Regions from separate parts of the Thalassospira indica genome, predicted to be linked through region 1. Evidence: riboswitches for the same ligand, from Rfam matches in the RefSeq annotation. Region 1 holds a riboswitch; the other holds the start of a gene.
What was found. A riboswitch is a leader RNA that binds a small molecule or an ion and turns the genes downstream of it on or off. The one in region 1 is predicted to bind glycine.
Positions count from the first base shown of each region.

Region 2: another riboswitch for glycine. It lies ahead of DY252_RS19635 (L-serine ammonia-lyase); the one in region 1 lies ahead of gcvT (glycine cleavage system aminomethyltransferase GcvT).

Region 1 is NZ_CP031555.1:874,414-884,666, forward strand. Features, by position in the region: gene DY252_RS04205 (putative bifunctional diguanylate cyclase/phosphodiesterase) at 1-1,169, opposite strand, end outside; gene rnhA (ribonuclease HI) at 1,438-1,887, opposite strand; gene DY252_RS04215 (homoserine kinase) at 1,913-2,881, opposite strand; gene ispH (4-hydroxy-3-methylbut-2-enyl diphosphate reductase) at 2,927-3,874, opposite strand; gene DY252_RS04225 (hypothetical protein) at 4,131-4,688, shown strand; glycine riboswitch at 4,792-4,890, shown strand; glycine riboswitch at 4,894-5,001, shown strand; gene gcvT (glycine cleavage system aminomethyltransferase GcvT) at 5,061-6,173, shown strand; gene gcvH (glycine cleavage system protein GcvH) at 6,248-6,619, shown strand; gene gcvPA (aminomethyl-transferring glycine dehydrogenase subunit GcvPA) at 6,623-7,978, shown strand; gene gcvPB (aminomethyl-transferring glycine dehydrogenase subunit GcvPB) at 7,975-9,471, shown strand; gene DY252_RS04250 (protein phosphatase CheZ) at 9,674-10,253, shown strand, end outside.
Region 2 is NZ_CP031555.1:4,200,719-4,210,971, reverse strand. Features, by position in the region: gene DY252_RS19675 (alpha/beta fold hydrolase) at 1-778, opposite strand, end outside; gene DY252_RS19670 (methyltransferase domain-containing protein) at 815-1,621, opposite strand; gene DY252_RS19665 (hypothetical protein) at 1,743-1,931, opposite strand; gene DY252_RS19660 (RNA pyrophosphohydrolase) at 2,010-2,537, opposite strand; gene DY252_RS19655 (divergent polysaccharide deacetylase family protein) at 2,580-4,133, opposite strand; gene DY252_RS19650 (S41 family peptidase) at 4,192-5,493, opposite strand; gene DY252_RS19645 (murein hydrolase activator EnvC family protein) at 5,490-6,833, opposite strand; gene gpmI (2,3-bisphosphoglycerate-independent phosphoglycerate mutase) at 6,823-8,415, opposite strand; glycine riboswitch at 8,689-8,794, shown strand; gene DY252_RS19635 (L-serine ammonia-lyase) at 8,988-10,253, shown strand, end outside.

The sequences.
Region 1 (10,253 bases):
CGGTCAAGGTCAACAAACAGAACCGTCACACCGCGCTGGAAACGACGGGCCGACAGCAGCGCCTGACGCAGGCGGTCAAGGAACAGTGTTCTGTTTGGCAGGCTGGTCAGAACGTCATGGACCGCAAGGTGGCGCATGCGGGCTTCGGTCTGTTTACGTTCGGTAATATCGGTATAGGTCGCAACGTAACCGCCGCCCGGCATCGGGTTGTGATCAACCTGAATGACGCGGCCATTCGGGCGGGTCCGTTCCATGCGATAGGGTTCACGACGCCGCGCAATCGCAACACGGTCAGAAATCAGGGCCTGAATGCTGACATCACCATATTCGCCGCGTTCACCGTTATAGCGGAGGATATCGGAAAGCGGGGTGCCTTCCTTGACCAGATCACGCGGCAGGTTCAGCAATTCGATATAGCGTTCGTTCCAGACCATCAGGTTCAGGTCCTGATCGAACAGACAGATGCCCTGACCGATATTGTGAAGGGTGGCTTCTAGCAGGGCCTGTTTGCGCTGCGCTTCTTCCTGTGCCTGACCTTGAAGGGCGACCATTTCGTTGTATTCGCGGATCAGAAGCCCGAGTTCGTCTGAGCTGTTCCATTCCACCGGACGGCGCAGTCGGCCGTGCTTGGTCATTCGGATGGAATGCAGCAGTCGGTTGAGCGGTTCCTTGATCGAGCGTTTGTTGGCAATCAGAAGGCTTGCGGCCACGACCGAGATCAGAAGCCCGAACAGGATCATGTCGATCGCAATACGGCGGAACAGCAAATCCTGAACACGTGCGTCCGTGAAGTAAATCACCAGTTCTCCAACGTCATGGCGGACGTTGTTGCGTTCGAAATAGACACGGCGCGAAAGGCGGAGCGTGTCGGTCAGTTCGGATTGCGATACGCCGGTATGGGCAAATTCGGTGCCGTCTGCGCCCAGTGCCTGCACGGCAACGATGTCGCGATCGCGCGCCATGGCGTTGAGGGCAGATTCAATATTGTCGACGTCGAGATACCAGAAAGGTGTGGCCAGAACGCGGGCGTTAATGTCGGCGGTCTGTTCGACCTTGCCATTCAGGTCGTCGCGCAGCACCTTGTAGCTGACATATCCAAAGACGATGAAAAGGGCGAGCGAGAACAGCGAAACAAGCGGCAATGCGATAAACAGCAGCCGACTGCTCAAGGACTTTCGTTGTAAAAACCCGTACGATCCGCGTGACAAGCGTTCTCTCCCTGACACCCACTTTAGGCTAGTCGAATATAATGTACTCGACCTTTGTATGGGTGCCAACACCCCCTTGAATTAGTCTCAAGTCAAACCGCAACTTGATGAAAACGCAAGTTTGATTTCGTTAAACATTCAATTATCTGACACAAGCCAGCAAAGCTATTTATCTTGTAGCGAAGTCCCTCAGCTTCAAGCACTTTTCCCGATAACCGCGAAAAATTCGTTATCGCGGCACGGCTTGTCGTGCCAATTCGTCGCATCTTTCGTTTTCCGGGTGACCGGCATGACCCTTGACCCAGTGCCACTCGACCTTATGCGGTTCAAGGGCTTGCAGCAAACGTTGCCATAATTCCACATTCTTGACCGGCTTTTTATCGGCGGTTTTCCAGCCACGTTTCTGCCAGCCGAAAATCCATTTGGTAATGCCGTCGCGGACATAGCTGCTGTCGGTGTAGATATCGATGACACAGGGACGTTTCAGGGCTTCCAGCGCGCTGATGGCGGCCATCATTTCCATACGATTGTTGGTGGTTTCCGGATCGCCGCCCGACATTTCCTTTTCGACACCCTTGAAGCGCAAAATAGCGCCCCAGCCACCGGGGCCGGGATTGCCGCTGCACGCGCCGTCTGTGTAAATCTCGACGCGGTTATCTTCACCGTTACTTGAAGTCATATTGTCGTGTTCCCCGCCTTTGTGCCTAATCCAGGCCATAGGCTGTTGCGTTTTCCACACGTTGGTGGAACCGCAATTTGTTGATGTATTCGCGCGGGTTCTTCGGGGTGACCAGCGCATCCTTGGGCGTATTCACCCAGTCATACAGCCGTGTCAGAAGGAACCGAAGACTTGCGCCGCGCGCCAGAATGGGCAGGGCTGCCTTTTCGACGTCCGAAAGCGGACGGACCTTGCTGTAATGCGACAGAAGGTTTTTGGCCTTGGTCACATTGAAGCTGTTATCAGGTTCAAAGCACCAGGCATTCATGCAGATGGCAACGTCATAGCAAAACAGGTCATTACACGCGAAATAGAAGTCAATCAGCCCGGAAACGGCTTCCTTGTTCGGAAAGAAGAAGACGTTATCGGGGAACAGATCCGCGTGAATGACCCCCTTGGGCAGGGCGTGCGGCCAGTTTTCCTCAAGAAATGCGAGCTCTTCGCCAATCATCTTGCCAAGGCCGGGTTCGACATCGTCGGCATGTTCCGCACAGCTATCGAAAAGCGAACGCCATCCCTTGATGCTCAGCGCGTTGGGCAGGTGCATTTCGAAGTCCTGACCGGCTGAGTGTAACTCTGCCAATGCGGCGCCAACCCCGGCACAGTGATGCGGTTGAATGCGCCTGGGCGACATGCCCTGCAGGAAGGATGTGATGGCGGCCGGGCGACCACAAAGGCGTCGCAAGGCAACACCGTCCTTGCCGTGGATCGGGGTTGGGCAATTCAGGCCCTTGGCCGACAAGTGATCCATCAGGCCAAGATAGAAGGGCAGATCATCGGGATTTACCCGCTTCTCATACAGGGTCAGGATATACGGAGCCTTGGTCGTCTGAAGCAGGAAATTGGTGTTTTCGACGCCTTCTGCGATCCCCTTGAACGATACCACGTCACCGATATCGTATTCGGCCACAAAGCGGGAAATATCTTCGTCTGAAACGTCGGTATAGACGGCCATGAGTTCTATCGTCGTCCTGATCTGAAAATAAGCATGTCCGCAGACCTAGCTGGCAAGCTGACGCGGCAGTTTGAAAGTGACATTTTCGTTGGTCAGCGTGATTGTCTCGACCGTCACGTCAAAGCGTTCCCGACAGGCATCAATGACTTCCTCGACCAGTATTTCAGGCGCGGATGCACCGGCAGTGATGCCAAGGCTTGAAATACCGTCAAGCTTGGACCAGTCGATATCCTTTGCCCGTTCGACTAGAACCGACCGTGTGCAGCCTTCGCGTTTGGCGACTTCGACCAGACGGTTGGAGTTGGACGAGTTTGGCGCGCCAAGGACCAGAATCGCGTCAGCCTTTTCAGCGATCAGTTTGACCGCATGCTGACGGTTGGTTGTCGCGTAGCAGATGTCTTCCTTTTTCGGCACCGCGATTGACGGGAAACGCCGCTGCAGGATTTCAATGATCTTGGCGGTGTCATCAAGTGACAAGGTCGTCTGGGTCACGAAAGCCAGATTTTCCGGATCGCTGATTTCGATGGTTTCGGCGTCTTCCTCGGTCTCGACCAAGGTCATGCTGCCGGGGGGCAACTGGCCCATCGTGCCGATGACTTCGGGATGACCAGCATGACCAATCAGAAGAATATGTTTGCCATCTGCGTGATGACGTTCGGCCCCGCGATGGACCTTCGAGACCAGCGGGCAGGTCGCATCAAGATATTCAAGTTTGCGGGTTTCGGCCGCCTCGGGCACGGATTTCGGGACACCATGGGCCGAAAAGATCACCGGCACGCCATCGGGAACGGCATCAAGTTCGTCAACGAAAACGGCACCGATATCGCGCAGGCGATTGACCACGAATTTGTTATGCACGATTTCGTGGCGGACATAGACCGGTGCGCCATATTTTTCGAGTGCCTTTTCGACGATCTCGATGGCGCGATCAACCCCCGCGCAGAAACCGCGCGGATTGGCAAGAACGATCCGAAGGCTGGCTTTGTCAGACATGATACAGGTCCGGCTTTCCCAATTGCGTGCGGGCGTTGCCGACGCATTTTTCAAACATTGACGTTACATAACCTGCCTGATCATGCGGTGCAATGACTCTGGGGTAAATGGTCGTTGCCGGTTGGCCGAATTTTTGACGTTTTACACCGCCCAAGGCCGTTCAAGCGGGTTGTGCCGACATCCGCGACAGAATAGACTGCGCGCCGGCCGGTCGTCGCGACGTGGCCCGAAAACATTTGGTTTGATAGAGGCTTGGATGACAATCGGTAACGGACTTCGGCGCGTTTATGCATTGGGTATGGTCTCGCTTGGTGGATTGCTAAGCGCATGCGGCGGTGGCAACCCGTTCGAAGAACAGCCGGTCCCGGTTTGTCCGGCGGCCTATCTGCCAAAGGATACGGCAAAGCTTGTCCAGTTCAGTGGTGCTGGCCGCGACCTGACCGATGTGATCGTCGAAGCCGAATTTACCGGATACCTCGGTGATTGCGGCTACGACCTTGATGACAAGGAACTTGATGTCATCATCAGCCCGATCATTACCGCCGAGCTTGGACCGGCAGCCCAGAACCGTAACGTTCAATTTAAATATTTCGTCGCCCTGCGTGACCCGAACGGCACCTTCATTCAGAAGTCGGTGTTTGACGTGAATATGGCGTTTGCCGACAATCTGAACATGGCACGCATCCGGGACGAGCAGGTGACCCTGTCGGTGCCGCTGGACGATGTCTGGACCGGTCCGGATTACGAAATCTATCTTGGTTTCCAGCTGAGTGCGGACCAACTAGAGTATAATCGCCGGTTCGGAACCGATTGATTTTATTCGGGTTTGTTCATCTGAGACGCGGCAAGCCGATCGTGCCCGAAAAATAGGGGCTGGTCGGTTTGCGCGGAAACCCGTATAACAGAAGCATACCCAAATGATGCACGTGGGAGAGGCCGCAGTCCTTATCGGATGAGCGGACGCCGAAGGAGCAACCACCCCGGAAACTCTCAGGCAACAGGACCGCGTGGAGATGGGACTCTGGAAAGCAGGTGACCTGAATTTTTGATCAGGAACACCTCGCCGAAGATGTAAGCAGACCGGCTTCCTACCCCGGATGTGATTCTTTCAGGCTCCAAAGACAGAGGGGGAATGTGGTTGGCCACTGGTCGGCTATATTTCGCAACGATTGTCCTGGAGAACCTGATGGCGGATCAAGAATCCGAACTTCTAAAAACTGCCCTTTATGATTTGCATGTGGAACTCGGTGCCAAAATGGTGCCGTTCGCTGGCTATGCCATGCCTGTGCAATATCCGCTTGGTGTGAAGGGCGAACATCTTCATACCCGTGCGAAGGCAGGCCTGTTTGATGTGTCCCATATGGGGCAGGTGCGCTTGACCGGCGAGAACCGCGTGGCCGAGCTTGAAAAGCTTGTGCCCGGTGATATTGCCATCCTCAAACCCGGTCGCACCCGCTATTCCGCATTTACCCAGGACGACGGCACGATCCTTGATGATCTGATGATTACCAATGCGGGTGACAGCCTGTTTCTGGTGATCAATGCGGCCTGCAAGGACGATGATATCGTTCACATGCGTGCCAATCTTGGCGACGGTGTATCGCTTGAAGAAATCGATGACCGGGCGCTTCTGGCACTTCAGGGCCCGGAAGCGGCCAAGGTTCTGGCACGCTTTGCGCCATCTGTTACCGATCTGAAATTCATGAGCTTTGCCGAAGTCGACATCGCTGGCAGTCCGTGCTTTGTGACCCGTTCGGGTTACACCGGCGAAGACGGTTATGAGATTTCCGTACCCAACGCCGATGCCGAGGCGCTTGCACGCAAGCTGCTGGCCGAGGACGAGGTCGAGGCGATTGGCCTTGGTGCACGTGACTCACTGCGTCTCGAAGCGGGTCTTTGCCTGTATGGGAACGACATTGATACCACCACGACCCCGGTTGAAGGGGATCTGAACTGGATCATCAACAAACGTCGCCGGGCCGAAGGTGGCTTCAAGGGCGCGGATGTGATCCTTGATCAGCTTGAACACGGTGCGGATCGCAAACGTGTCGGCATCAAGCCCGAAGGCAAGGCACCGGCACGCGAACACACCCAGATTTTGAACGCAGATGGCGAAGACATCGGCGAGATCACCTCGGGCGGGTTTGGCCCGACCGTCGATGGCCCGATTGCCATGGGGTATGTCGCGATTGAATTTGCCGAACCGGGTACCAAGGTCGATCTTATGGTGCGCGGCAAGGCGCGGCCGGCCGAGGTGGTCGAACTTCCGTTCGCGCCGCATCGTTATTTCCGCGGTTGAGAACCAGAATTTATCATAGAGAGAGCGGCGCTACGCTGCATTGGCACTGAATTGATCAACAGGGACAATGGAAGATGACTAAGAAATTTTCGCAGGAACATGAATGGATCGAGCTTGAAGACGGTGTGGCAACCGTTGGCATTACCGATTACGCGCAGCAGTCGCTGGGCGATATCGTCTATGTCGAGCTGCCGGAAGTTGGCAAGAAACTGACCAAGGATGGCGACGCCGCGGTTGTTGAATCGGTCAAGGCCGCCAGCGACGTTTACGCCCCGCTCGATGGTGAAATTGTCGAGGTCAACGAAGAGCTTGATGACAATCCTGCACTGGTCAATGAAGCCCCGGAATCGGATGGCTGGTTCTTTAGAATGACACTGACCGATGAATCCCAGCTTGATGAGCTGATGGATGAAGCTGCCTACAAAGACTTCGTCGAAGGCCTTTAAAACATGCGTTATCTCCCACTGACACGCGCTGATCGTGCTGCGATGCTTGATACCATCGGGGCATCATCGGTTGATGAACTTTACTGTGATGTGCCGGACGGCGCGTTGCTTGATGCACCTGTTGATTTGCCATCCCACCTTGGCGAAATGCAGGTCGAACGCGATATGATGGCCTTGGCCGCCAAAAACATGGGCGCATCAAGCGTGCCCAGTTTCCTGGGCGCGGGTGCCTATCGCCACCATGTCCCGGCGACGGTTGATTACGTGATCCAGCGCGGTGAATTCCTGACCGCCTATACCCCGTATCAGCCGGAAATCGCGCAAGGGACACTGCAATACCTGTTTGAATTCCAGACCCAGGTTGCCTCGATCACCGGGATGGATGTTGCCAACGCGTCGATGTGGGATGGTGCGACATCCTGTGCCGAAGCGGTTCTGATGGCCTGCCGTGCGACCCGTCGCAAGAAGGCAGTTCTTTCGGGTGGTCTGCACCCGCATTACCGCGAAGTGACCGAAACTTATTGCCAGTACAGCGACACCGAAGTTGCCGGGCGCGATGGGCATCCGGAACATCAGGCAACTGCCGAAGAACTCAACGATCTGATTGATGATCAGACTGCGTGTGTCGTGGTGCAGTATCCGGACGTGTTTGGCCGCATTCAGGATCACACCCAGTTGGCCGATCTTTGCCATGCCAAGGGTGCGCTTCTGGTGGTGGTCTTTACCGAGGCGGTGGCGTTTGGTGCAGTGAAATCACCGGGCAGCTTTGGCGCAGACATCGTTTGCGGCGAAGGCCAGTCGATCGGTAATGCGCTGAATTATGGTGGGCCGTATGTCGGTCTGTTTGCCACCACGCAAAAGCTCGTGCGTCAGATGCCGGGCCGCCTGTGTGGTGAAACGGTTGATCAGGACGGCAAGCGTGGCTTTGTTCTGACGCTGTCGACCCGCGAACAGCATATCCGCCGTGAAAAGGCGACCTCGAACATCTGCACCAACTCGGGCCTGTGTTCGTTGGCCTTTACGGTGCATATGAGCCTGCTGGGTGAAGACGGTTATCGCCGTCTGGCGACCTTGAACCATGAAAATGCCTGCAAGGCGGCGGATGCAATTGACGCCGTTGAAGGCGCATCTGTGGTTAATGACAGCTTCTTTAACGAATTCACCGTGAAGCTTTCCAAGCCGGCCGCCGAAGTGGTTGAAGCACTGGTTGCCAAGGGCATCCTTGCCGGTGTGCCGCTGTCGCGCCTGTATCCGAACCGTTCGGATCTGGACAACTACCTGTTGGTTGCGGTCACCGAAACCAACACCGACGAGGATATCGCGGCGCTTGCGTCCGCATTGAAGGAGGCGCTGGCATGACCTTTACAACCCATACCGGCAACCGTGGACTTGTTCTTGAAGAACAGCTGATTTTCGAGCAGGGCCAGCCCGGCCGAACCGGCGTTGATTTGCCGGAACCAAAGGGCACCAAATCGCGTCTTGGCGGTCTTGACCGTGATAGCGACGTTGGTCTTCCTGGGCTTTCGGAGCCGCAAGTCGTGCGTCACTTCACGCGCCTGTCGCAGAAGAACTATGGCATTGATGCCGGTTTCTTCCCGCTTGGTTCGTGCACGATGAAGCATAACCCGCGCCTGAACGAAAAAGTCGCGCGTTTGCCCGGTCTTGCCGATCTGCATCCGATGCAGCCCGAAAGCACCGTTCAGGGTGCGTTGGAACTGATTGACCAATGTGCGCATTGGCTTCTGGTCCTGACCGGCATGCCGGCGGTTTCCATGTCCCCGGCAGCGGGTGCACAGGGCGAGCTTTGCGGCATGATGGCCATTCGCGCGGCCCTTGATGCACGCGGTGAAAACCGTCGTCGTGTATTGGTGCCGGAATCAGCCCACGGGACCAACCCGGCAACCGCAGCCGCCTGTGGCTTTACAGTTGATTCGATCCCCGCGACCGAAGACGGCCGTGTTGATCTGGCAGCGTTTGAAGCCAAGCTTGGCGACGATGTGGCTGGCATCATGCTGACCAACCCGAATACCTGCGGCCTGTTTGAACGTGATGTGCGCAAGATTGCCGATCTGGTGCATGAAGCGGGTGGCTATTTCTATTGCGATGGTGCGAACTTCAACGCCATTGTCGGTCGGGTGCGCCCGGCAGACCTTGGCATTGATGCGATGCATATCAACCTGCACAAGACGTTCTCGACCCCGCATGGCGGCGGTGGACCGGGTTCAGGACCTGTTGTCTTTTCCGAGGCACTGGCACCGTTTGCCCCGATCCCGTATGTGGTGAAAAAGGGTGATGGTTTCCATCTGGTCGAAACCGCAGACGAAGAAGACGGCATGAAGCCGTTTGGCCGTCTGAAGGGCTTCCATGGTCAGATGGGCATGTTCATTCGTGCGCTGACCTATATGAAAAGCCATGGTGCAGATGGCCTGCGTCAGGCATCGGGTGATGCGGTTCTTAATGCCAACTACCTGCTGGCGCGTCTTAAGGACAAGCTCAGTGTGGCCTTCCCGGGCTATTGCATGCATGAAGCCCTGTTTGACGACGGCTTCCTGAAAGATACCGGTGTTTCGACGCTGGATCTGGCCAAGGCAATCATCGACGAAGGGTTCCACCCGATGACGATGTATTTCCCGCTGGTGGTTCATGGGGCGTTGCTGATCGAACCGACCGAGACCGAAACCAAGGAATCGATCGATCAGTTCTGTGATGCGATTCTGTCGCTTGTGGCCAAGGCCGAGTCGGGCGATGCAGAATTCTTCAAGAATGCGCCGTATCTGACCCCGCGCAGACGCCTTGATGAAACGGCAGCTGCACGTAAGCCGGTTTTGCGCTGGAAGCCTGAAACAGCTTGATAACCAACGCAACCTGACCTTTTGGAGCACCCCGGTCTTTTGGCCGGGGTGTTCTTTTTCAAAGACTTGGACTTGAAACCCATTGGACTTGTCGCAATCTGCACCCTTATACTTGCCGTAATAGTAATGAACGCCGTCAAAAAGGTGCGTTTGGGGATTTAGTGATCGGACGTACGTCCGTTCCGGAGGGTTAAAGTCAGTTATGTCTCGTCGCGTGCAAAAAGTATTCACTGCTGAACGTCGTCTTAAAGAACGCACCGGTGGTGTGGTTGAGGATTGGTCTGACTCCTTTTTTGACCCGACGCTGGAAAGCGGCATGGGGGCAGGGGAACCGATGCAGGCATCCTTGCCGGCAGCGACGAGTGCCCCGGAAACATCCGGTATTACCCAGGCTGTTCTTGATGAAATCAGAGCACTGCGTGGGGAAGTTTCGCAACTGCGTCAGGCAGTGGCATCCGGTGGTGTTCCGGCCAGTGATGTCGCCACCCCGTTTGCATCAAACGATGCGCCGATGGATGAGTTGCCCGAACCGGTTTCAAGTAACCCAACCCACTCCAATCGCCCGGGGGCGGCAGAGCCCGATCGTGACGATCTGGAACTGATCCGTACCCAGATCGCGGAAATGAACGAGCACATCCACCGGGCAAAGGTTCAGATTGCGTCGCTGCGCCATCCAAAGGCGCAGGATGACCGATTGGTAAGTGCGACCTCGGAACTTGATGCCATCGTCAAGGATACCGAAATGGCGACCCATACCATTCTGGAATCCGCCGAGCAGATTG
Region 2 (10,253 bases), 1.4 Mb from region 1:
CGTGCCCGCAGTTCGCCACTGCAAAAACCGGCATTTGTGGTTTTTTCTGTTTCATTTTATCGACGATGGATTTCGGAATCAGATCGGACTGTTCGCCGCTGATCAGCATAACCGGGCAGGGCAGGGCTTCAAATTCGGCCCAAGCATCAAATTTATCAATATGTTCGGCGAAAACCCGCATCACTTGCGGGTCGTAATGCATCATGAAATTGCCATTGGGCAGGCGACGTACGGAACGTGATGCCAAAAAGGCCCATGTCGCATCATCGGCCACCCCGAAGGATGCATAAACCAGCCGAACAAGCTGTTCGACCTCGTCGATGGTTTCAAATTCCGGGGACGCCCCGACATAGGATTTGATACGCGCAACCGCAACAGGATCAAGTTCGGGGCCAATGTCATTAAGCACCAGCCGTTCGATGCGTCCGGCAACTTCGGTTGTGGCATAAAGACCAATCAGACCGCCCATGGATGTACCAATCCAGTCGCAGGTATCGATGTTGAAATGATCAAGCAGTTCAAACATCTGCGCAACATAGAAGGGCACAGTATATTCCGCGTCTGGATCGCTGGCCCAGCCGGAAAATCCCCGCCCGATCATTGATGGGCAAAGAACATAGTATTTGTCGGTGAAATGCGGCGCGACATGGTCAAAATCATCGGCCAGACGTGCCAGCCCGTGCATCATCAGAAGCGGCCGATTGGCCGGATCGCCCCATGCCCTGACATGGACTTCATAGCCACAGCATTTGACGAAATGTTCGCGAAAATCGGCCATGGGATACTCCTTGTCAGGGATGTCTTGTTCGGATCGTCAGGCGGACTTCTTGCGGGCGATCATGAACAGGCGATTGAACGGAAACAGGGTACGTCCGTCATCGCGTGGCGGATAGACCTGATTAAGCCGCTCCTTGTATTTCGCAGTGAATTTTGCGCGCGCTTCGTCATCGGGCAGGGCATCCATGACCGGACGCAGGATGGTTGAACTGGTCCAGTTATAGACCGCATCTGGCCCGGTCAGCACGTGACAATATTGGGTTTGCCAAAGGTCGACTTCATCACATGCAGGTGTCAGCACATCGAAATAATCACCCGGGCGCATGATGCGGGCCGCATGCATGGCGGTTGCCACTTCCTTGCGCCAGTCCATGCCGGCTTCGCCGATCAACTGGTAGCTGGGCGCCAGGAAATTGTTGGGCACCTGAATGGCAATGATGCCGCCGGGGCGAAGATGTTCAAGAAGGTGCGGAAACAGCTTTGAGTGATCGGGCACCCAGTGCAGGGCCGCATTGGAAAACAGCAGATCAACTGGCGCGTCCGGTTGCCAGTCGGCGATGTCGGCCCTTTGCCAGGTGATATTTTCACCCCGCTTGCGCGCGGTTTCAAGCATTTCGTCAGACGAATCAACACCGGTGATGCGCGGTCCGTCAGGATCGCTGGATCCATATGCGTCGGCAAGCAGTGCCGTTACCGAACCCGGGCCACAGCCTAGGTCGACAATATGACGGGGTGAAAACCCGCTTGCCGGTTTGGGCAAACGCGAAATCAGATCGATGGCCGGTCGCAGGCGTTCATTGCCAAACAGACCGTAACGGGCAGGATCCCAGTGTGTATTGCTCATGGGGAAAGTCTTATCGCGTTTCGGATGTCATTTGAAGCATCGAGGAGAGGTGCAGACAAAAACAAGCGCCCCAGACCAGAGGTTGGGGCGCAGAAATCCGATGACACATCAAACGCAGCGATCAGTGATCGGACGCTTCAAGCTGGTCATAATGGCCCTTGATCAGATGGAACATGAACAGCACGGCACCAATGAACATCGCAAGTCCGACGAAGTAGGAATAACCGTCCTGCGAACCTGACGCGTAAAACAGGCCGAAAAGACCGACCACGATGGTCAGAACACCAAAGATCAACCGATCCATACCCATGTTGGAACTCCTCTAAGCCGAATGTTTGTTATTCAAATTTATCGAAAACTGTACTGCGATCAAACCGCAAACATCGTCTTATGCCTGACCCTTTTCGCGAATTCTTTGCGGTATGTCATGAAACTCGGCGGCAATTTGTAAATAAACCGGCCTTTTGAACGGCACGATAAGATCCGGCAGGGTCGCCAGGTCGTTCCAGCGCCAGCTGTCAAATTCCGGATCCGGGACATCAATATTGATGTGTTTGTCCTTGCCGGTAAAGCGCATGGCGAACCATTTCTGTTTCTGGCCGCGATACTTGCCCTTGAATGCCTTGCCGATCAGGTGTTCGGGCAGATCATAGGTCAGCCAGTTCGGTGTTTCGGAAATGATTTCGGCCTTGTCGGTGCCGATTTCTTCCTTGAGTTCACGCATGGCGGCCTCAATCGGCGTTTCGCCGTCATCAATGCCGCCTTGCGGCAGTTGCCAGGCGCCTTCAAACCCGAAACGGTTCCCCATCCAGACCAATCCGTCTGCGTTAAACAGGGCAATACCGACGCATGGCCGATAAGGAAGATCATCTGCCGTGACTTTGTCTGCGTTCGGGGTATCGGACTTCTTTGCCATGACTGCTCCTGACTGACAGGGCTGGGGTACCAGCATCTGTCATTAGTTCTCGATTGTGTTGGCGGGTTCGTCGGGCTCCGCCGGACCGGCAGGTTCCGAAAGTGCTTCTTCCTGCTCTGCCTGTTCGGCCATGACCTCACGTTCGCGTTCTTCGGCTTCAAGGCGGGCGGCCTCTGCCTCGTCGGCAGATTGCGGCGTGACCTGCTGGCCTGATACGGCACTAACCGGGACCAGAACAACGCCCTGACGTTTCAGGCGGAAGGCCCAGTTGCGCAGTCGCTGGATCGTCACCGGATAGGATTGCGCAATCCCGACGGCAACGCCATTGCGTTTGGCGATCTCGACCAGTTCGGCCAGCCGCCTATCGATGTGGCGGCGGCTTGGCGTGTCATCGATGATGACATTGCTGATCGCATTCGGTGTTCCGTCGTTTGCCGCCAGTTGCGCGCCATAGCTGGCGACACCGCTTCCGGTGCCTTCGACATACATCAGGCCAGTACGCGAAATGAATTCGATCACCGGACGAATGGCGCTGTCGAGGCTGCCGAACTTCGATCCCTGACGGCTGACAAGGCCAGCATAGCCGGGGAAGCGTGCCAGCAACCATTCCAGACGGACAAGGTTTTCACCCTCTGACAGGGATGTCAAAAGTGCGCGCGGTCCGGGGTCTGACAGCGGGAAGTCCGCCGGTTCCATCGGAAGTTCAAGGAAGACCTCGTGGCCCATGGCGCGTGCTTCGCGGGCAACCGTTTGCAAATCGCGGGCATAGGGCGAAATCGCCAGTGAAATGTTCAGGGGCAGATCATTGATGGCCGCGTCGGTGCGCTCTTCATTCAGGCCAACACCGGTCAGCATCACCGCTACAACGGGGGTACCTTCGGGCAGTTCGAACGGGCGTTTGTAGGCTTCAAACGGTGTGGTGCCATCATCGCCAATGCGCGGGATACGGCCAAAGCTGCCTTCTTCGTCAAGACCGGGCAGCGGCGCCGGGCGCAAGGGATCGGGGTCGATTGGTTCGTCAAACGATCCTTCTTCCTCGATCAGGGCGGCGAGTTCTTCTGGTGTCGGGGCGCCATCACCGGTGCCATCGGTTGCCCCCGGTGTTCCGATCAGGTCGGAAACGCCATCAAGGTTGCCAGCAATGTCTTCGGCCGACTGGCCTTGGCCATTTGCGCCGTTGGCAGCCTCCATCGCGGCGCGATCGCGATCCTGAATGTCCTTAACGCCGCGCGCGATTTCTTCTTGCAGTTCGCGTTCGGTGCCCGGAACCGTGATCATGGCTTCCGGCCCGCCAGCATGAAACAGCCGCCAGCCGGTTTCCGGATCAAGCACCGGGATCATCGCGACTGCTGTTGCGCAAAACGGCGACAGGAACAGGGTAATGATCAGCAGTTTCGAAAGCCAGCTACGCCGGGATTTCGGCCGCTTTGGCATTCGTTTGAACTGCACTTCGATCGGCAGTTCATTAAAGGGCAGGTCATCGAGATTGACGTTGTCTTCGTCGTCGGCGTCAGTCATCCCGTCGCCAAGGTCGTCGGCCAAATCACTGGCCATGTCCTCGTCGATGTCACCGTTCTTTTTCTTTCGGAACGGCAAGGAATTTAGGATTTTCCTGAACACGCGCAACTAGTCTCTCACGATGCCGGGTCCAACCTTACCCATTCGGACGCGGGCCAAACAGCGAAATACCCCGGATCATGTCAAGTGCACGCGACAGCTGATAATCATCAATCGCCAGCTGTTCGGCCTCGTCACGGCGGGAATTTGCATCCTGTTCCGCATCTGTGATGCCTTCGTCCTCGTTGCGAAGGGCGCCACTAAGCGATGCTTCGGAGCGACGGGTATCCGCCTCGATGCTTTCGACACGTGCCTGCGGAACGATGATGTCTGGCACAATGCCGACTTCCTGAATGGATTTGCCTGACGGCGTGTAATATCGCGCCGTGGTCAGACGAAGGGCTACGTTACCGGGCATCGGCAGGATGGTCTGGACCGACCCCTTGCCAAAGCTTCGCGTACCCATAATGACCGCACGGCGGTGATCCTGAAGGGCGCCGGCAACAATTTCGGATGCCGAGGCAGAACCATCATTGATCAGAACCACAATCGGCAAACCTTCGCTGAGGTCACCGCTGCGTGCGTTGTACCGCTCGGTGTTTTCGGTATCACGCGGACGGGTCGATACGATTTCACCCTTATCAAGGAAGGCATCGGAAACCGAAATTGCCTGATCAAGCAAGCCGCCCGGGTTGTTGCGCAGGTCAATCACCAGACCCTTGATTTCCGGGCCGATTTCTTCGCGCATGTCGGCAATGGCGCGCTGCAGGCCGCTGGCGGTCTGTTCGTTGAATTTGGTGATACGGATATAGCCGATATCGTCTTTCGGTTCGGCGCGGACAGACTGGATCTTGATCACCGCACGGGTCAGGGTGACATCAAATGGTGCCTGTTCACCCTTGCGGATGATGGTCAGGACGATGTCGGTATTGACCTTGCCGCGCATCATCTCAACCGCGTCATTCAGCGTCATGCCGCGAATGGCGGTGCCATCGATATGCGTAATAAAGTCGCCCGGCTGAAGGCCAGCCTTTTCGGCGGGCGTGTCATAGATCGGCGCGATGACTTTGACAAAACCGTCTTCCATCGTGACTTCGATGCCTAGACCACCGAATTCACCGCGGGTATCGACCTGCATTTCTTCGAAATTATCCATATTAAGATAGGAGGAATGCGGATCAAGCGATGTCAGCATGCCGTTGATGGCCGCTTCGATCAGTTTTTTGTCATCGACTTCTTCGACATATTTGCTTTTGACCTGTTCGAACACGTCGCCAAACAGGTTGAGCAGCCGATAGGTCTCAGCCGAGGAGGTTGAAGATTGCGCCAAAACTGGCGACGCAAGGCCGATAGTCATGCCGGTCGCGAGTGCGAGTACTGCCAATCGTGAGGTTTTCATCCACTTACCTTGCCGTTTTTCGAGGCCAGCCATGGAAGCGGATTGATTGCTTCCCCGTTCTGGCGCATCTCCAGATATAGTTTTGGCGAAGTTTCACCCATAATACCAACAGGTTCGCCCGCCAATAGATATTGTCCTACCACACTGTCCAGCCGATCAAAACCGGCGATAAGGCTATGGTATCCTTCGCCGTGTTCGATAATCAAGAGTCGGCCATACCCGCGGAAGGGGCCAGCAAAGACAACTTTGCCGTCAAAAGGTGAGACAACCTGCGCATTTGCGCGTGTGCTGATCTCAATTCCCTTGGATCTGTTTACGGTCAAACCATCCGGGCCGCGTGATTTTTCACCAAAAAGTGTAACCACTTTACCACTGGCGGGCATGCGGAGGTTGCCTTGTGCCAGTGTGATCGAGCTGCCAACAGCGAATTCTTCTTCGCTTGTATCGTTACCACCGGAATTGCCCGCATCAGATTTGCTTTCGGGCGGCGGTGGCGGTGTGTTTTTGGCAATTGTTGTCGTACCAAGAGTGTCTGCATCCGGTTCGGTACGTGTCGCAACACGAACTTCCGGACGGGCGCGCGGGCGTGGCAGCCCTTCAGCACGATTTTCCAGATTGCGCAAAAGCTCGCCCAGCGATTTGGCTTCATCGGCAAGCACACTTACGGCCTTGGCGGCTTCCTCGGCTTCGGCCTCTGTCTGGGCACGCAGGTGGCGCTTTTCATCCAGAAGGGCGGCAAGGGACGCGCGTTCTTGCTGCAATTCCTGGGTGGCAGCGGCCAATTCGCTGCGTCGATTGCGAATATCTTCGCGCAGCGTAGCAATCTCGCCCAGTTCCTTGCGCAGATCGCGGGCATGTTGTTCGACCCCGGGCAGAGCGGCCTTAAGCAATACCGCCGAACGTAACGTATCCTGCGGTGATGTCGGCAGGGCAATGACCGCTTCGGGCGGGGTGGTCGACAGGCGCTGCAGGGCCATCAGGATGCGGGCATACTGCCCGGCCTTGTCTTCAAGGCTGGTGGCCGCGACCTTTTCACGTGCTTCAAGGGTTTCGAGCTGATCTTCCAGTTCGGTCAGCGTCGTTTCAAGGCGCTGGGTGCGTCTGGCGACAGATATCGCCTCGGACTGAAGGGCTTGTTCCTCGGTCCAGAGTTCCCGTGATTTGCGCGACAGGAACTCTTCCTGTTTTTGTTGTTCGGAAAGCTGGTTTTCAAGTTGATCAAGTTGCTGATCAACCTTTTGCAGCGATTGGGCAAAAGAAGGCGCAGCCCCGCCTGCAGCAAAAACCGCAAAAGCGATCAGCGCAGGCAGGGCGATCTCATAAGCTAACTTAGCTCGCAAGAAGCGCGTCATTCTGTTTCAGGCCCTTAAGCAAGGGTTTACCAGTCATTTCTGCCGGTTGCGGCACGCCAAGCAATTGCAGCAAGGTCGGTGCGACATCGGCCAAACGACCATCTTCCAATGTTACCCCTTCCGGACCGTTAACAAGGATGGTCGGAACGAGATTAAGTGTATGTGCCGTGTGCGGTTCGCCGGTTTCCGGATCAACCATCACTTCGCAGTTGCCGTGATCAGCGGTGACAAAGGCGACGCCGCCGACCAACTTGATCGCGTCGATCACCTTGCCAAGGCAGGTATCAACTGCCTCCGCGGCCTTCATCGCGGCTTCAAGGATGCCGCTATGGCCGACCATGTCCGGGTTGGCAAAGTTCAGGATGATTGTGTCGTATTTTTCCGACTTGATGGCAGCGACCAGTTTTTCGGTCACTTCCGGTGCCGACATTTCCGGCTGCAGGTCATAGGTCGCAACTTTGGGGGAGGCGACCAGAATGCGGTCCTCGCCCTCGAATACCTGTTCTTCGCCGCCGTTAAAGAAGAACGACACGTGCGGGTACTTTTCCGTCTCGGCGATGCGAAGCTGCTTCATGCCGGCTTTGGAAACCACTTCACCAAAGATGTTTGGCAGGGTCTGCGGCGGATAGATCGCATCCATGTATTTCGCATGTTCGGACGAATATTCGACCATCCCGGCCTGAACGGCGAACTTGACCGGCGTGCCGCGATCAAAGCCGTCAAATTCCGGAGCGCAAAGGGCGGAAAGGATTTCACGTGCGCGGTCCGCCCGGAAATTGGTCATCAGAAGGCCGTCGCCATCCTTTATGCCGTCATAATCGCCAATCACGGTCGGCAGAACGAATTCATCGGTGGTGCCGGCTTCATAGGCGTTGGCAATCGCGGCCTCCGCACTGTCAGCACTGCGGCCATCGGCGTAATTCTTGCCCTGAACCATGGTGAAATAGGCCTGGCTTACGCGTTCCCAGCGATTGTCGCGGTCCATGGCGTAATAACGGCCGGTGACGGTGGCGATTTCAACATCAGCATCGCCGATCAGGGCGCGGAATTTCTCAAGGAACTTGGCGGCACTTTTCGGTGCGGTATCACGGCCATCAAGATAGGCGTGAATTTTTACCGGCACACCGGCACTCGCAATGATCTTGGCTAGGGCCGCCATGTGGGCCTGATGGGAATGCACCCCGCCTTCGGACAGAAGACCCGCGATATGGCAAACGCCCTTGGAATCGGAAAGTTTGGCGATGATCTTTTTGACGGTGTCGGTATCGGCGATGGTGCCGGTTTTGACGGCCTCGTCAATTTTGGGCAGTTCCTGCATGACCACACGGCCAGCACCCAGGTTCATGTGACCGACTTCCGAGTTGCCCATCTGACCTTCGGGCAGGCCAACATCCAGACCACAGGCCTTGAGGAACCCGGTCGGATTGTTGGCGTAAAGGTCATCCCAGACAGGCGTGTTGGCAAGGGCGACAGCGTTGTCCTTGCTTTCTTCGCGATAACCCCAGCCGTCCAGAATGCACAGCACCACAGGGCGCGGGCGCTTTACGGAATTCGATACAGTCACGTTCATAAACCCCACAGATAAAGGAAAAGGCTGAATGTCCCGTAAATATGGTGACTTACGGGCTCTTTCGCCATCAATCCCGCCATGCGGACAGGGTGGGTCAGTCTTCGCGCACGACAGGTACATCAATTACCCGGGCAATTTAGCACGATTACCGTTGCTTAACAGCATCTGCCGCAGAAAATTTTGCAGATGCAAACCAGTTCTTTTGACAGTGTCTAAAGACGCAGATAGTGTTCAATCTGACGGTGAACCTCTGAGGTGGCAGAAATGTTATCTCGCACCGTGACGGGAGAGTTCGGATATCACGCGATTTGCATGATGTGCGGCGCCGAAGGAGCAATGCCTCATAAACACTCTCAGGCAGATGGACCGTCACGGAAGAGGCTCTGGAGAGAGAAACCAAAAAGCGCCTGGGAGAAAGCGCTGGTCAGGTTTCCACCGAAGGATGAACGCCCCAAGCCGATCTTGATCGGGCAGGGCGGATAATCTCAGGTCAAGGGACAGAGGGGGCAAAAACACCGGTTCGTAAACAGCGCGAAAACAAGCGCGTTATTGAGCCGTGAAGGAGGCCCTTGATGACAAATCCCGCGACCGATCCCACTTCGGGATCGCAAAAGAAATCCCAACATGACGTCAACCTGTCGGTTGTTGACCTTTACACGATAGGTATCGGTCCTTCGAGTTCGCATACGGTTGGCCCGATGCGCGCGGGGTATCGTTTCTGCCTTGAGCTTGAGGCGCGCAATCTTTTGCAAAAGACCGGCAGTGTCGTGGTTGATCTTTATGGATCGCTTGCCCTGACCGGCAAGGGGCACGCAACCGATACCGCGGTGATCATGGGCCTGAATGGCAAGCGCCCGCGCAATATCGATCCTGATGATATCGTGCCGACTGTGAAGGCGATTGATGAAACCAGCCAGTTGCAGCTTTATGGGCAGTATCCGGTTGCGTTTAACCGCGATACCAATCTGGTGTTTCATTTCACCGAGACCCTTCCGCAGCATCCCAATGGCATGCGCATTACCGCCTTTGACCGCGATGGCGTGAAAATCCATACCCAGGAATATTTCTCGGTCGGGGGTGGCTTTATCGTATCCAGTGACGATCACGGTGCGGAATATTCCGGCGATAACATCACCTTGCCATTTCCGTTCTCGTCCGCCGATGAACTGATGGAAATCTGCAAGCGTGAAGGGCGCTCCATCGCGGAAATCATGATGGAGAACGAGCAAAGCTGGCGCAGCGCCGATGAAACCATCGCCTTTGTTGATCGCGTTCATGACGCGATGATGAGCTGCATTGACCGTGGCATCCGCACTGACGGTATCTTGCCCGGTGGCCTGAATGTCAAACGCCGGGCATCAAACCTTTACAAGGAACTGACCGAAAAGCCCGAAGCCGGCCTGCGTGATCCGTTAACGGTGATTGACTGGGTCAATCTGTATGCCCTTGCCGTGAACGAAGAAAATGCTGCAGGCGGGCGGGTTGTGACCGCACCGACCAACGGGGCCGCAGGCGTTATTCCCGCCGTTCTGCGCTATTACGAAAAGTTCGGTGCCAACGCCAATCAGCACAAAATTCGTGAATTCCTTCTGACCGCGGCGGCCATAGGGTCGATCTATAAAAAGCGCGCCTCAATCTCGGCGGCCGAAGTTGGCTGTCAGGGCGAGGTCGGTGTTGCCTGTTCGATGGCGGCTGGCGCGTTGTGTGCGGTGCTGGGCGGAACGCCCGAACAGGTCGAAAACGCCGCCGAGATCGGTATGGAACATAACCTTGGCCTGACCTGTGATCCGATTGGCGGTCTGGTGCAGGTGCCGTGCATCGAACGCAACACCATGGGT